4 regions of the Paenarthrobacter sp. OM7 genome follow, and region 4 is predicted to be linked to each of the others. Evidence: riboswitches for the same ligand, from Rfam matches in the RefSeq annotation. Region 4 holds a riboswitch; each other region holds the start of a gene.
What was found. Region 4 has a riboswitch for S-adenosylmethionine ahead of QEH68_RS18550 (DUF1737 domain-containing protein). Riboswitches for the same ligand answer to the same signal wherever they lie in the genome.
Positions count from the first base shown of each region.

Region 1: another riboswitch for S-adenosylmethionine. It lies ahead of QEH68_RS13485 (aminotransferase class V-fold PLP-dependent enzyme); the one in region 4 lies ahead of QEH68_RS18550 (DUF1737 domain-containing protein).
Region 2: another riboswitch for S-adenosylmethionine. It lies ahead of QEH68_RS07765 (homoserine O-acetyltransferase); the one in region 4 lies ahead of QEH68_RS18550 (DUF1737 domain-containing protein).
Region 3: another riboswitch for S-adenosylmethionine. It lies ahead of QEH68_RS05455 (hypothetical protein); the one in region 4 lies ahead of QEH68_RS18550 (DUF1737 domain-containing protein).

Region 1 covers NZ_CP123579.1:2,919,135-2,922,644, reverse strand. The annotation lists gene QEH68_RS13490 (class I SAM-dependent methyltransferase) at 1-664, opposite strand, end outside; gene QEH68_RS13485 (aminotransferase class V-fold PLP-dependent enzyme) at 738-2,147, opposite strand; SAM riboswitch class IV at 2,180-2,293, opposite strand; gene hisN (histidinol-phosphatase) at 2,478-3,290, opposite strand; gene QEH68_RS13475 (ribosome small subunit-dependent GTPase A) at 3,345-3,510, opposite strand, start outside.
Region 2 covers NZ_CP123579.1:1,691,065-1,694,574, forward strand. The annotation lists gene QEH68_RS07760 (bifunctional o-acetylhomoserine/o-acetylserine sulfhydrylase) at 1-1,001, shown strand, start outside; SAM riboswitch class IV at 1,185-1,301, shown strand; gene QEH68_RS07765 (homoserine O-acetyltransferase) at 1,317-2,438, shown strand; gene QEH68_RS07770 (hypothetical protein) at 2,500-2,907, opposite strand; gene QEH68_RS07775 (winged helix DNA-binding domain-containing protein) at 2,983-3,510, opposite strand, start outside.
Region 3 covers NZ_CP123579.1:1,167,382-1,170,891, reverse strand. The annotation lists gene QEH68_RS05460 (sodium:solute symporter) at 1-1,504, shown strand, start outside; SAM riboswitch class IV at 1,632-1,751, shown strand; gene QEH68_RS05455 (hypothetical protein) at 1,768-2,067, shown strand; gene QEH68_RS05450 (hypothetical protein) at 2,064-2,255, opposite strand; gene QEH68_RS05445 (VIT1/CCC1 transporter family protein) at 2,488-3,510, shown strand, end outside.
Region 4 covers NZ_CP123579.1:4,030,630-4,034,139, reverse strand. The annotation lists gene QEH68_RS18560 (O-succinylhomoserine sulfhydrylase) at 1-824, opposite strand, end outside; gene QEH68_RS18555 (rhodanese-like domain-containing protein) at 825-1,235, opposite strand; gene QEH68_RS18550 (DUF1737 domain-containing protein) at 1,232-1,498, opposite strand; SAM riboswitch class IV at 1,512-1,623, opposite strand; gene QEH68_RS18545 (SulP family inorganic anion transporter) at 1,710-3,413, opposite strand.

The DNA.
Region 1 (3,510 bases), 1.1 Mb from region 4:
AGCTCCGCGACTTGGTCAGCTCCATGATGTCTTCGGGCGTCAAGGCATCCGACCAGCGGGTGAAGTGGCTTTCCACGCCGGAAAATTCCGGGCCGATCAGTGGACGGAAACCTGGCTTGTGGACGTCTCCGGCATGCATGATGCGCGAGAGCCGATGAACCCAGGGCACGTCGGTATCCAGCTGGTTCCAGACCAGTCCCAAGGTCCCGTGCGGCCGGAGGATACGGGCTATCTCGGTGCTCGCGGCCAGTGGGTCGCACCAATGCCAGGCCTGGGCAACACTGACGACGTCGAATGCTGAGTCCGTCAGTCCTGTTGCTTCAGCTGTTCCCTCCAGCGCGGTGACGTGCGGCTGGGACTTGCGCAGCTGCTCCAGCATGTCGGTGGAAGGGTCGACGGCGGCAACGTCCAGTCCGCGCTCCACGAGGAGGGCCGTGAACTTGCCAGTACCCGCTCCGAGATCCGCAGCAGTCGTGGCCCCCTGGGGAACAAGCCATTCGACGGACTCCCGGGGATAACCGGGCCGCACTCGATCGTAGTGCTCGCCACCGTCCTGGAAGCTCTGGCCGAACTCGTTCCGACGGTCAGCGTGGAGCTTGGGACCACGCGGTCCGGCGGGTCCGGGAACGCCGGGCCGTCCGCTGGAGGCGGCCGGAGACGGCAATGCCACCAAAAACTCCTTCACAGGGTCGCCAAAAGATACCCTACGAATTTACCGCAGCCGCGGTAAAGCGCGTTTAGTCAACAGTGCAAGGAGCAGCGCCTGCAGTGCCGGGCGTGTTGGGCGCCCATTCCGGGTAGGTCCGGTGGTCGTTGGCAGGTACCCAGCGGCCCTCGTCCACCACGTAGTCCCAGCCCAACCCGTTGCGCTTAAGCCCTTCGATTCCTGCGAGCAGCCTCGTGGCGTCCTCCAACCGGGAGCCGACGCCAAAGCTGGCACGCAAGGAGCCTGAGGGAAGCCCGAGTCGCTTGAGCAGTGGGTGGGCGCAGAAGCGTCCATCCCGGAGGCCAACTCCGTGCTCGGCGGCCAGATACGCCGCCACCAGTCCGGCGTCGAATCCTTCCACGGAGAAGTTGACCACACCGATGGTGTCATCGGAGTCAGTGAAGATCTGGTGCACGGTCACGCCGTCGATGGCCTCCAAGCCATCCACCAGGTATCTGCGGATGGCGGCTTCATGGGCGTGCCACGCCTCCTGGTCCAGCCCGGCGAGGACCTGGGTGGCCCGGGCGAGGGTTGCGGCACCCAGGACATTGGGGGAGCCGCCTTCGTGGCGGGCAGGGCCCGTTGCCCAGCTCACCGAGTCGAGGCGGGCTTCACGGACGGCGCCGCCACCAGCCAGGTGGGGGATCCCGGCGTCGAGCCAGTCCGGGCGGCCCACTACGACGCCTGCGCCGAAGGGGGCATACAGCTTGTGACCGGAGAACACCACGTAGTCAACGTCGTCCTCGGTGATGTTGATCCGGCGGTGGGGTGCCAATTGGGCGGCATCCACAACAATCCTGGCACCGTATTCGTGCGCCAGTGCAGCGAGTTCTGCGATCGGCAGGATTTCACCTGTCACGTTGGAGGCGCCAGTGACGGCGAGCAGGCTGACCCCGCCTTGGGCCAATTCATCGCGGAGCTTGTCCACCGTGGCGGTCAACGTGGAGGCCGCTACGACGCTGCGGTGCGGGACACCCTGCCAAGGAAGAAGGTTGGCATGGTGTTCGATGTCCAGATAAAGGACTTCCCCGGAGAAACGGCCGTCAATCTGCGGAAGGCAGCCTGCCAGGAGATTCAGGGAGTCTGTGGTGTTTCGCGTGAAAATCACGGAATCGTCGGGACGCCCGCCGACGAACTCACGGACAATACTGCGCGAATTCTCATAGACCGAGGTGCTGATCTGGGACGCAAAGCCCGCGCCGCGGTGAACGCTGGCGTAGTAAGGAAGGACCTCGTTGAGGTAGGCCGAGACGATGGTCAGGGCCGGAGCCGATGCGCCGTAGTCCAGATTGGCATAGCGGACGTGGCCGCCCTGGATCAGCGGTGCCTGCAGCTCAGCGCCAGTGACGGCGGCGAGTGGCCGTGCAGCGGGAGCTGCCTGAGACGGGGTTTCACCGGCGAAAGACGGAATGATGTTTGAGTCGAACGTAACTGTGCTCATGGGACCTCACTCAAGAGGGATCCCCGGAGGGGGATCCGCGCTTGCCGCATCCGTTCCGGACCGGCCGGGTCGTCACCCGGGGCACCCCGCCGCGAATGGAGGGTTGCCGGCCAGCAAACCGGGGTTTAGCGCTGGCACTCGTGACCTGTAAAAAAGGTTAGGGCACCTCCAGTGGCCCCTCCAAAGTCACTTCGCTTTGTTAAGCACTTTGTTACGCCGGGTTGTAAATCGCCGATCTGGCGAAGAAAAAACGGCGGACGCCTCCAAAAGGAGGCGTCCGCCGTCGAATATTCGGTGAAAAGCAGCGTGCGTGCCCTGAAACGAACCTGCCTAGAGCAGGTCGTCCAGGCCCGGGTTGAGCCGCTTGAGGACTTCCGAGTGAAGGATGGAGTTGGTGGCCAGCGCGTTGCCGCCGAACGGACCGTCGTCGCCTTCCAGGGAGGTGAAACGGCCACCGGCCTCCGTAACGATCGGGACGAGGGCTGCCATGTCGTACAGGTTCAGCTCAGGCTCGCACGCGATGTCCACTGCACCCTCGGCCACCAGGCAGTATGACCAAAAATCGCCGTAGGCCCGGGTTCGCCATACATCCTCTGTGAGCCCCAGAAACTCATCCAGGTTTCCGCGGTCCTTCCACCCGGACAGGCTTGAGTAGGACAAGGAGGCATCGGAGAGGCGGGAAACGTTGGAGACCTTCAAACGGGTGGCCGCGGCAAGGGACCGGCCCATGTAGGCACCCATGTCCTTGGCAGCCCACCAGCGTTTTCCCAAGGCGGGTGCACTGACGACGCCAACCACGGGTTCACCCTCATCAACCAATGCGATCAATGTTGCCCACACCGGTACGCCCCGGACAAAATTCTTGGTCCCGTCGATGGGATCAATGATCCAACGCCGTGAACCGTGTCCGCTGCTGCCAAACTCCTCGCCAAGGACAGCATCCCGGGGGCGGGACCGGGAGAGCTGACCCCGGATGGCTTCCTCCGCTGCTTTGTCGGCGTCAGTGACAGGTGTGAGGTCTGGCTTGGTTTCGATCTTCAGGTCCAGGGCCTTGAAGCGGTCCATGGTCTGGGCATCGACTGAGTCAGCGAGGACGTGGGCAAGGCGCAGGTCATCGTTGTAGGTGGAAACGGGATGGGTCATGCCACCAAACTATCCTGAAACGCTCGCTGCAGCGGGGACGTGAAGCCGCAACGATTAGTTGACGGTGCCCAGTTCCTTGGTCTCTTTTGCTTCCATCCGGGGGTCGGCACCGAGCAACCGGCGCAACGAGGCCAACCGCGCTGCTCCTGAAGGTCCTGCATGGCCGTTGTTAACCCACGGATCCAGTCCGCAGTTGATGGCCGTGGCATCGTGCTTGCAT
Region 2 (3,510 bases), 2.3 Mb from region 4:
CCAGCCCCAGCCTGTATGGCGGTACGTACAACCTGCTGGCGCACACCCTGAAGAAGTTCGGCATCTCGGTGACCTTCGTGGAGGACCCGGACAACCTGGAGCAGTGGCGTGATGCCGTCCAGCCGAACACCAAACTGTTCTTCGGCGAGGTTGTTTCCAACCCGCGCCAGGACGTACTGGACATCGAGGGCGTCGCCCGCACCGCCCACGAGGCCGGTGTGCCACTCATCGTCGACAACACACTGTCCACTCCCTACCTCATCCGTCCCATCGAGTGGGGCGCCGATATCGTGGTCCACTCCGCCACCAAGTACCTCGGTGGCCACGGTTCCGCCATCGCCGGCGTGATCGTGGACTCAGGCAACTTCGACTTCGGCAAGGACCCGGAGCGCTTCCCGGGTTTCAACACCCCGGACCCCAGCTACAACGGTTTGGTCTACGCCCGGGATCTTGGCAAGGATGGGGCGCTCGGCGCCAACCTCTCCTACGTCCTGAAGGCACGCGTCCAGCTTCTCCGCGACCTCGGTTCCGCTGTGTCCCCGTTCAACGCTTTCCTGATTGCCCAGGGGCTGGAGACGCTGAGCCTGCGCGTCGAGCGTCACGTAGCCAACGCCACCAAAGTGGCCGAGTGGCTGGAAGCCCACGACGACGTCGAATCGGTTGCCTACGCGGGTCTGCCGTCCAGTCCGTGGTACGACCGTGGCCGGAAGTATGGTCCGCAAGGCACCGGCGCCATTGTTGCGTTCAACATCAAAGGTGGCGTTGAAGCGGGCAAGCGCTTCGTGGACGGACTGGAACTGCACTCGCATGTGGCCAACATCGGCGATGTCCGCTCGCTGGTCATTCACCCGGCGTCCACTACGCACAGCCAGCTGACAATTGAACAGCAGCTGGCGGCCGGTGTTAAACCCGGCCTGGTTCGCTTGTCCGTGGGAATTGAGCACGTGGATGACATCATCGCCGACCTCGAAGCCGGATTCCGGGCCGCCAAGGGAGCCTGATTCCCGACCTGGACGATACGGCGCGACCACGCCCGCCACCTTCCTGGGAGGCCGCCCGGACCGACGATTATTCGCCGGGCGGCGTTCCGGAGTGCTGCTTCGTGAACGAAAACGCCCTAAAGCGTCACACTGATGTCACATTCTTCGCCATACCCGCCCTGTATTTCCTAGACTCTTCGTATAGGTCATGAGTGCCAGCGCGTAGCCCCGGCTTGCTGGCCGGCAACCCTCCTCCGCGGTGGGGTGCCCCGGGTGAAGACCTGGCCTGTTCGCACCCAAGGCGACGGGCAAGCGCGAGTTTAAGGTGTCAAAGGAATGACCATCACTGCTACAGCCCTTCCAAAATCCGGAGAAGAAGACGGAACCGTCAAGTACGCCGCCATTGGGCCGCTGGACCTTGAAGCCGGTGGATTCCTTCCCGACGTCGTCCTCGCTTATGAGACCTGGGGGCAGCTGAACGCCGATGCCTCCAATGCCGTGCTCATCCAGCATGCCCTCACGGGCAGCACACACGTAGCCCGGGGAGCTACGGACGAAGAAGGATGGTGGGAGCAGTTGGTAGGCCCCGGTGCCACCATCGACACCACCAGGTTCTTTGTCATCTCCATCAACATCGTGGGTGGCTGCTACGGCAGCACTGGACCGTCCTCGGAGGCGCCGGACGGCCGTCCTTGGGGCTCCCGGTTCCCCTTGGTCACCCTGCGCGACAGCACCGAGGCGGAGGCGCGCCTGGCCGAAGCCCTGGGAATCGAGGCCTGGCATGCCGTGCTGGGCGGTTCCATGGGTGGCGCCCGTGCGTTGGAGTGGGCAGTGACCTTCCCGGAGCGGGTGAAACGCTGTGCCGTGATATCCGTGGGTGCCTACAGCACGGCCGAGCAGATCGCCTTTGCGCAGGCCCAAACCCTGGCCATCCGTCAGGACCCGAATTTCAACAACGGCGACTACTACGGTGGCACTGCCCCTGAACACGGGCTCGCCTTGGCCCGGCGCATCGCCCACATCACCTACCGCTCCGCACTGGAGTTGGACTTCCGCTTTGGCCGTGAAGCCCAGCACCTGGAGACACCTCTCGCCGCTGCGGTCCTGGGGGAGCGTGGCCGCTATCAGGTGGAGAGCTACCTGGACCACCAGGGAACAAAGCTCGTCCGACGATTTGACGCCAACAGCTACATCGCCCTCACCGAAGCCCTGATGTCCCACGACGTCGCACGCGGCCGTGGATCGCTGGAGGCAGCCTTGTCGCGTACCACTGCGGAGTTCTTCGTTGCGGCGGTGGACAGCGACAGGTTGTATTTCCCGGCGCAATCCCGGGAATTGGCGGCAGCCTTGCCGGGTGATGTTCCGGTTCATATCATTGAGGCGCCGATCGGCCACGACGGGTTCCTGACGGAAATCGGCCAGCTCTCAGCACAGCTCCGCGGAGCCTTCTTCGCCTAAGTTGAGTGGCCGTTGCAGGACAGTTGAGTAGCGGCTGCAGGACGCCGGGTTGGCCGCCAGGCTAGCCGTTCATGATGTCGCCGCGCTGCTTCATGTAGTCCTCCATGGCGATCTCCCCGTTGCTGAATTTTGCGTCCAGCTCTGCCAGCTTGCGAGCGCGGTAGCCTTGCGGCTCCGATCCGTTGGTGGCCGGGAAAGGCGTGGGGGAGAAAGTGTTCGACGGCGCCCCGGACTGCGGTTCGTCATCTACAGGGCGGATGACGGCCGGCCCGGACGGATAGCCCGGGTAGTCCTGGGGTGGGTAATTCTGTGCCGGGTAACCGGGGCCGGGCAGGTTCTGCTGCGGGGGATAACCGGGGCTGCGGAAGGTTCCGTTCTGGATCCGGCGCGCGCGGGATCGGTTGTACATGCGGATCCCGAGCGGAATCAGCCACGAGCAGACGATGATCCAGAAGATCAGATTGTTCACAGTGCAGGCCTCCTAGGTCGTATCCCAGCTTAGCCCGGTCGCACGGCGTGAACTCCGGCGCCTGCAGTGAGGACTTCAGAGGAGGCGGGCCTCCATGCCCAGGAACTGCCCATAGCGTTCCACTTCGGCGTCGAGGGCCATCTGTTCGGGAGGGCTTGTGGGCCGGTTCATGCGGACATCCAGGTGGCAGGCTCCGCCGGAGAATCCATGGCGCCACCATCCGGCCAACCTGCCATCCATCAGGACCACGTGCATGGGCCCGTTGTCTTCGGGGAAGTACGGTGCTGTCCCACCCAGATAGCGCCGGGACTGCGAATAGCCCATGACGTATTCGTCGTAGCACTGGATGAGGTCGATGCGGGGGAGTCTTGCGTCAGGCAGACGCGAAGGGCCCCCGGGGTTGGTGAGCTCGACGGCATCTTCCGGGGCCAGGTAAAACTCGAGGCCGTCCATGGCGAGTGATGCCAGGGCGCCCGGCGATAGCTTGCCAGCCACGTGGATGCCCAGCTTTACGTCCTTCATGGTCAGCCCGGACCACACGGCGCAGTCCTTGATGGTGGCGGGTCCGCGGCTGCCGAAGTATCGGAGAACCAACGTGCCCAG
Region 3 (3,510 bases), 1.9 Mb from region 4:
GGTGGTGTACCTGCTCGCCATGCTGGCATTCGGCTGGTGGGGCAAGTCCCGCACCAAGAACAACAGCGACTTCCTGGTGGCTGGCCGCCGCCTGGGACCGTTCCTTTACACCGGCACCATGGCCGCTGTGGTCCTCGGTGGCGCTTCCACCGTGGGCGGCGTCGGCCTCGGCTACAAGTTCGGCATCTCCGGCATGTGGCTGGTAGTGGCCATCGGCGCAGGCGTTCTGCTGCTCAGCCTCCTGTTCGCCGGTACCATCCAGCGCCTGAAGATCTACACGGTCTCCCAGATGCTGAGCCTTCGCTACGGCAGCAGGGCCACGCAGACCTCCGGCATCGTCATGCTGGCGTACACGCTCATGCTCTGCGCTACTTCCACCGGCGCCTACGCCACCATCTTCGTGGTGCTCTTCGACTGGGAACGCTGGCTTGCCATCGCCGTTGGCGGCGCGATCGTCCTGGTTTACTCCACCATTGGCGGCATGTGGTCCATCACGCTGGCCGACCAGGTTCAGTTCATCATCAAGACCGTCGGTATCTTCTTCCTGATGCTCCCGTTCGTCCTGAACGCTGCCGGCGGCATGGACGGCATCCGTGAGCGCCTCGATGACACCTTCTTCCAGATCGATGGCATCGGCGCCCAGACCATCATCACGTACTTCGTGGTCTACACACTGGGCCTCCTGATCGGTCAGGACATCTGGCAGCGCGTCTTCACTGCCAAGACCCCCGCCGTTGCCCGTTGGGGCGGCGCCACGGCCGGCGTCTACTGCATCCTCTACGGCATCGCCGGCGCCCTGATCGGCTTGGCCGCCCGGGTGGCACTGCCGGACATCGATGTCACCAACCTCGGCAAGGACGTTGTTTACGCCGAGGTGGCAACCCACATCCTGCCTGTCGGCATCGGCGGCCTGGTCATGGCCGCGGCTGTTGCGGCCATGATGTCCACCGCTTCCGGCGCCCTGATCGCCGCAGCCACGGTGGCACGTGCGGACGTTGTCCCGTTCGTGGCCAGCTGGTTCGGCAAGAACATCAACACCGATGACAGCGAAAACCCCGAGCACGACGTCAAAGCCAACCGCTACTGGGTTCTTGGACTCGGCATCGTGGCAGTACTGATTTCCATGGCGGCTCAGGACGTGGTGATTGCCCTCACCATCGCCTACGACATCCTGGTGGGTGGCCTCCTGGTCGCAATCCTGGGCGGTTTGGTGTGGAAGCGCGGCACGGGCATCGCCGCTGCATGGTCCATGGCAGTTGGATCGGTGCTGACACTGACCCTGCTGATCCTCTTCGCCCTGGGTGTCATTCCGAGCGCGGACGGCGTCTACGCCAACGAACCGATCTACTACGGTCTCGCCGCTTCGTTCATCGCCTACGTAGTGATTTCACTGCTCACCCCGCCCACTGATCCCGCAGTCCGCGAGGCCTGGGACAAGCGCGTTGCCGGTGCCGTCTCTGAGGAACTCCCGCCTGAGGCCCACCCGGTCAGCAGCCACAAGTAGCGCTGCAAGCAACAGAGCAAAATTCGACGGCGGCGCCTCCCCTTTCCGGGGTGGCGCCGCCGTTGTTTTGTCCCCGGGAAGAGGGCGCCCCAACTTGCTGGACAGCCGTGCGGTAAGGTGGTCCCAGCTTCAAGAGATGTGGTGCCAAGCTCCGACTGGCCACACACCAACCCCATGTTCACGGGTGGTTCGGATGAGGAAGCGGCCCGTCCCGGACCAGAGACAACCGAGCGGGCAAGAGCACTCCCCCAAGGAGCAGTCCCTTGCCGTACCAAGGCGATACCACCCCGGCTACCAGTACCCCGGCAACAACAGCCACCCACACAGTCGCGGTGATTCCCGCCGTCGACCTCTTCCTGGGCACGGTGACCATCACTGCCAAGGCCGGAACCATGCGGTTCGGACATCCCCAACCGCACCTGATCGCGCAGGCGTTGGCCCGAGCGGTCCGGCCGACCCTTTGGTGTGATGCGTCGAGAACCCTAACCGTGACTGTTGCGGCGGCCGGCAAACGCGCCGGCGTGCAGCTTCACTACACACTCAGCCACGAGGAGCCCGCCTAGATTTCCTCGTCTGCTTCGCGGAATTCCTCGGTCTCGTCGATGGGGACCACACGTTCGTCGTCCTCGGGGGCGTCCACTTCTTCCACCCAGGCCTCGTCCACTTCCTGGTCCTCGGCGTAGTCATAGGCCGGATCTGACTCAATGGTGGTCCGTTCCGGGTAGTTGGCGTGTGATTCGGTGGTGTTCATGGTGCAACCTCCGTCTCGTGGGCCGCTCAAGCCCTGTTGAACGTGTGCGGGGTGGGCCCCCGCCCCTGTCCTTCCATCTGAGCACCGGCTAAGTCGGGGGTCAAGGACGGCCGGAAATTACGGTGCGCCGAACATTCCAAGTGAGGAATACCAGCCAAAAAACCGCGCAGATAAGCGGTACAGTGGGGCGTGCAATGGGGCCGCAACTACCCCACCCAGCACAGGAGAGAAAGTGCAACAGCACCAGGAATCCCCCGGTTCGTCGAGCCCAGCTCCGGACCCCACCCCGGAATCGGCAGCCCTCGAGAACGTCGGAACGGAACCCGCGGCGCCCTCGCACGCCGACATCCGCCGGTGGCGTCAGTACCTCGCCGACGAGCGCGCCGAGGCCGCTGTCTACCGCGAACTCGCCCAGAGGCGCGACGGCGAAGAACGCCAAATCCTGCTGGCCCTGGCCGAGGCCGAAGGCCGGCACGAGGCCCACTGGCTCAAGCTCCTGGGTGAGCACGCCGGAATGCCCAAGGCCGCGTCAGCCCGCAGCCAGTTCCTGGGATTCCTGGCCCGCAACTTCGGGTCGGTCTTTGTACTGGCCCTGGCCCAACGCGCAGAAGGCCGCTCCCCCTACGGCTCCGAACCCGCGGCAACACCCGCCATGGTGGCTGACGAACAGATCCACGAAGAGGTGGTCAGGGGCCTGGCTACCCGTGGTCGGAACCGGCTCTCCGGGACCTTCCGTGCCGCGGTCTTCGGCGCCAACGACGGCCTGGTGAGCAACCTTTCGCTGGTCATGGGCATGGCCGCCACCGGCGTACCCAGTCCGGTGGTGCTGATGAGCGGTGTGGCAGGTCTTTTGGCGGGCGCACTGTCCATGGGCGCCGGCGAGTACGTCTCTGTCCGCTCCCAGCGGGAACTGCTCAACGCGACGCTGCCCACCCAAGCCACTCTCACGGCAGCACCGTCGTTGGACATCGAACACAACGAATTGGTGCTGGTCTACCTTGCCCGCGGCATGACGCGCGAGGCCGCTGAGCATCGCGCCGCAGAGCGAATGGGCCTGTTCAGCTGCGACTGCGATCCCAGCCTCTCCTTGCAGCCCGAGAAACCTGCCACCGACGAGCACGAATCCGTCGGTTCGGCATGGGGCGCAGCGATGTCCAGCTTCTGCTTCTTCGCGTCCGGTGCCATCGTTCCCATCCTGCCCTTCATCTTCGGCATGACGGGCTTTGCCGCCTTGATGGTGGCCGGTGTGCTGGTG
Region 4 (3,510 bases):
TTCAAAGCGGATGCCGAGCTGTGGTTCACCCGCAGTCCGATGGTCTCCAAACCCTTGGTCAGCACCCAGGCGTTGAACGCGGAAAGGGAAGGGCCGGTATGGCGCATGAGTTGCTTGACGGGACCATCGATGAACTCTTTGGTGCCCAGGATCGCGCCGCCGAGGACACGGCCTTGGCCATCGATGTGCTTGGTGCCGGAGTACACGATGACGTCCGCGCCCAGCTCACCGCAGCGCTGCAGGAGGGGAGTGGCGAACACATTGTCCACCACGACAGTCGCCCCGGCAGCATGCGCCAGTTCGCTGACGGCGGCGATGTCCACGATCTCCTGCATCGGATTGGAGGGCGACTCAAAGAACACGGCGGTGGTCGGTTCCGAGAGGGCTTCGCGCCACTGCTCCAGATTCGGGCCGTCAACGAACACCGTCTCCACGCCCCAGCGGGGCAGGATCTCGTTGAGGATCACGAAGCAGGAGCCGAACAGCGAGCGCGCGGCCACCACGCGGTCGCCGGCAGCCAGCAAGGCACCCAAAGCGGTGAAGACCGCGGACATGCCGGAGGCTGTCGCAAAGCACGCCTCGGTTCCTTCGAGCAGCCGCAGCCGCTCCTGGAACGTGGCGACGGACGGGTTGCCGTAGCGGGAGTAAACGAAGCGTTCGTCCTCGCCGGTAAAGGCACGTTCGGCAGCGGCAGCCGATTCGTAGACAAAGCCGGAGTTCAGGAAAACGGGCTCGGACGTTTCCTGGAAATTGGTGCGGTCAAGGCCACCGCGAACGGCCTGGGTGTCAGGGCTCCAGCCGGCGGCGTCGGGATTGAAAGTCACTTACTCGGTCCCCAGATTCGTCGGCAGGCCACGGTTCTTCCAGCCGTTTACGGTGCGCTCACCGTAGCGGTCCGGTTCGCCTTCGAAGCCCTCAAGGACGTTGTACGCCGTGAAGCCGGCCTGTGTTGCGGCAATGGCGGCGGAGATGGAGCGCTGGCCGGAGCGGCAGATGAACACGAGCTCCACGGCGTCATCCTCGGGTGCCTGCTGCTGCAGGTCCTCGATAAAGCGGGAGTTCGGGATACCGCCAGCCAGGTTCCACTGGATGAACAGGGGATCGTTCTCGGTGGCTTTGGTGTCGGGTATGCCGATGTGGGCCCACTCGCCCTCGGTGCGCACATCCACCAGGATCGCGCCTTCTTCGAGCTTGGCCCACGCGTCCTGTGGGGTCAGGTCACCTGCGTAGCTCATGCGTGGCCCTCGAACGCTTCTTCATCGTCGTAATTCTCAAGTTGGTCCACTGCGTTGGCGACGGCGGCATCAGCATTGGCGATCGCCGCAGGCAGCACAATGGCTTGGGCCACGATGACGTCCGTGCCGTTGAAGGTGGCTGCCGGGCTGCCATGGAGCACATAGCCTTCGGCGAGGGAGTTGTGGATACGCTCGCAGAAATCGCGGTTATCCGGGCCTGTAATCAGGCGGTAGGAGAGTTTTTCTTCAGTGGGTTCAGGCATTGCTGGTGCTCCTCAGTCACGCTTGCAGTTCGAGTTGTCGATACGCCGAGTAGTCACCTGAGGCACCCCGCCGGAGAGAGGGTTGCCGACCAGCAAGTCAGGGCTTTGCGCTGGTACTCATTACTCAAGAAAAACGTAACATCCACGGGCGTCGGGCTGCACTTGCGGGCGGCTGCACCGTCGTCATGTTGCGTAATCGGAGGCTGATCCACTATCGGTCCTTGAGCTCCCGCACTGCCGCGCCGACAGTGGGGTAGAAGTGGTCCGGCGTAAAACGGGCCGCCGTGCCGAGGCGGATCAACTTGTCCTTCACGGGCCCTTTGAGCTCGGCAAACACCAGATCCACTCCTTTTCTGGCCAACCATTCGTCCAGGGTTACCAAGTCATCCAAAGCTGTGGTGTCGATCCCGGTGATCGGTTCGGCGGCAAGGATGATGTGGGTGACGGGCTCCGCGGACTCGTCCGGGGCCTCGTCGAGTTGCTCCCTCACGAAGCTCGCCAGGACCTGTCCGTTGCCGAAGAACAGGGGTGCATCAAACCGGAGGATCAAGAGCCCGGGGATGCGCTTGCCCTCGGGGTGGCGTTCAAGGTCGTGATACCCGGGAAGGCCTTCCTCTGCGCCGAGTTCGGTTCTGTACGGATCCCATGCCCTGCGGACAAAGTCCAGGAGTGCCAAGGCGATGGCCACCACGATTCCCTGGAGGACACCCACCGTCAGCACTCCCAGGAACGCAGCCAGCATCACCACGGACTCGCTGCGGCTCAGCCCCAGGAGCCGCCTGACGCCGGCAGGATCTGCGAGGGCAATGGCCGCGGCGATGACGACGGCGGCCAGGGTTGCCGACGGCAGGTACTCGGTTACTCCCGGAGCCAACAGCATGAACGCCAGTACCAGCACGGAGCCCACCACGCCTGTCATCTGGGATTTTGCGCCGGCATCCACGGCTACCGGTGTCCTGGAGGTACTGCCTGAAATGGGGAATCCACCCAGGAGGCCTGTAGCGGCATTGGCTGCTCCAAGCGCTGCCATTTCCCTGTTTCCGGAGACCTTCTTCCCTTCCTTGGCTGCCAATGTTTGAGACAACACGCCAGTGTCAGCGAAAGCCATGAGCGCGATGCCCGCGGCGGCGGGGAGCAGCATCAGGGCGTCGGCCCAGCCAATACCCCCGAGTGCGGGCATGGGCAGGCCCTGCGGCAGGACCCCGGTGACCTTCACGTCGTCGTTGAGCCCGAAGACCGCCGTCGCCACGCACGAGCCAACCACCGCCAACAGGACGCCGGGTACCTTCCACTTCAGGAGCCGGGGGATCCAGATGAGCGCCAGCGACCCCGCTCCCAACAACAGCGCGGTGATGTTGACCTCACCGCCAAGTAACCCGGTAGTGACCTTCGCGAGCTTTTGCCAGACGTCGCCGTCGGCCTCAATACCCAGAAACGCCGGGAGTTGCGAAAGGGCCACCAACAGTGCGATTCCGTTGAGGTACCCGAGCCGGATGGGTTTGGACAGCAGGCCCGTGATGGCTCCCAGTTTCAGTGCCGAGCCCGCAAGCATGAGCGCCCCGATCAACACGGCCAGCAAGCCGGCCAGCGCCACGGATTTTTCGCTGCTTCCCGCTGCCAGCGGCACAATGGCCGCGGCGATCATAGTGGCCAGGGCAGAGTCGGGTCCCAGGACCAGAATGCGGGAGGGCCCCACCACCGCATAAACCAGCAGCGGGACCACTGTTGCGTAAAGCCCGGTGACCGGGGGAAGCCCTGCTGCCTGTGCATAGGCCATCCCGGCGGGCACCAGCAAAGCAAACAGCGCAGCGCCCGCAACGAGATCGTGCCGCAGCCATTCACGCTTGTAGCCCTTGAGGGCCCAGGCGCTGGACAGTCGCTCCTTGGCGGAGGGGCGGGAGGTTGCTGCACTCATACAGCGATCATTCCCGACCCCTGCTGATTGTGGAACACGACATACGCCTTATGTGGAAAATACGGACCGTCTCCGGCCGCGTTCAATTGTGACGCCC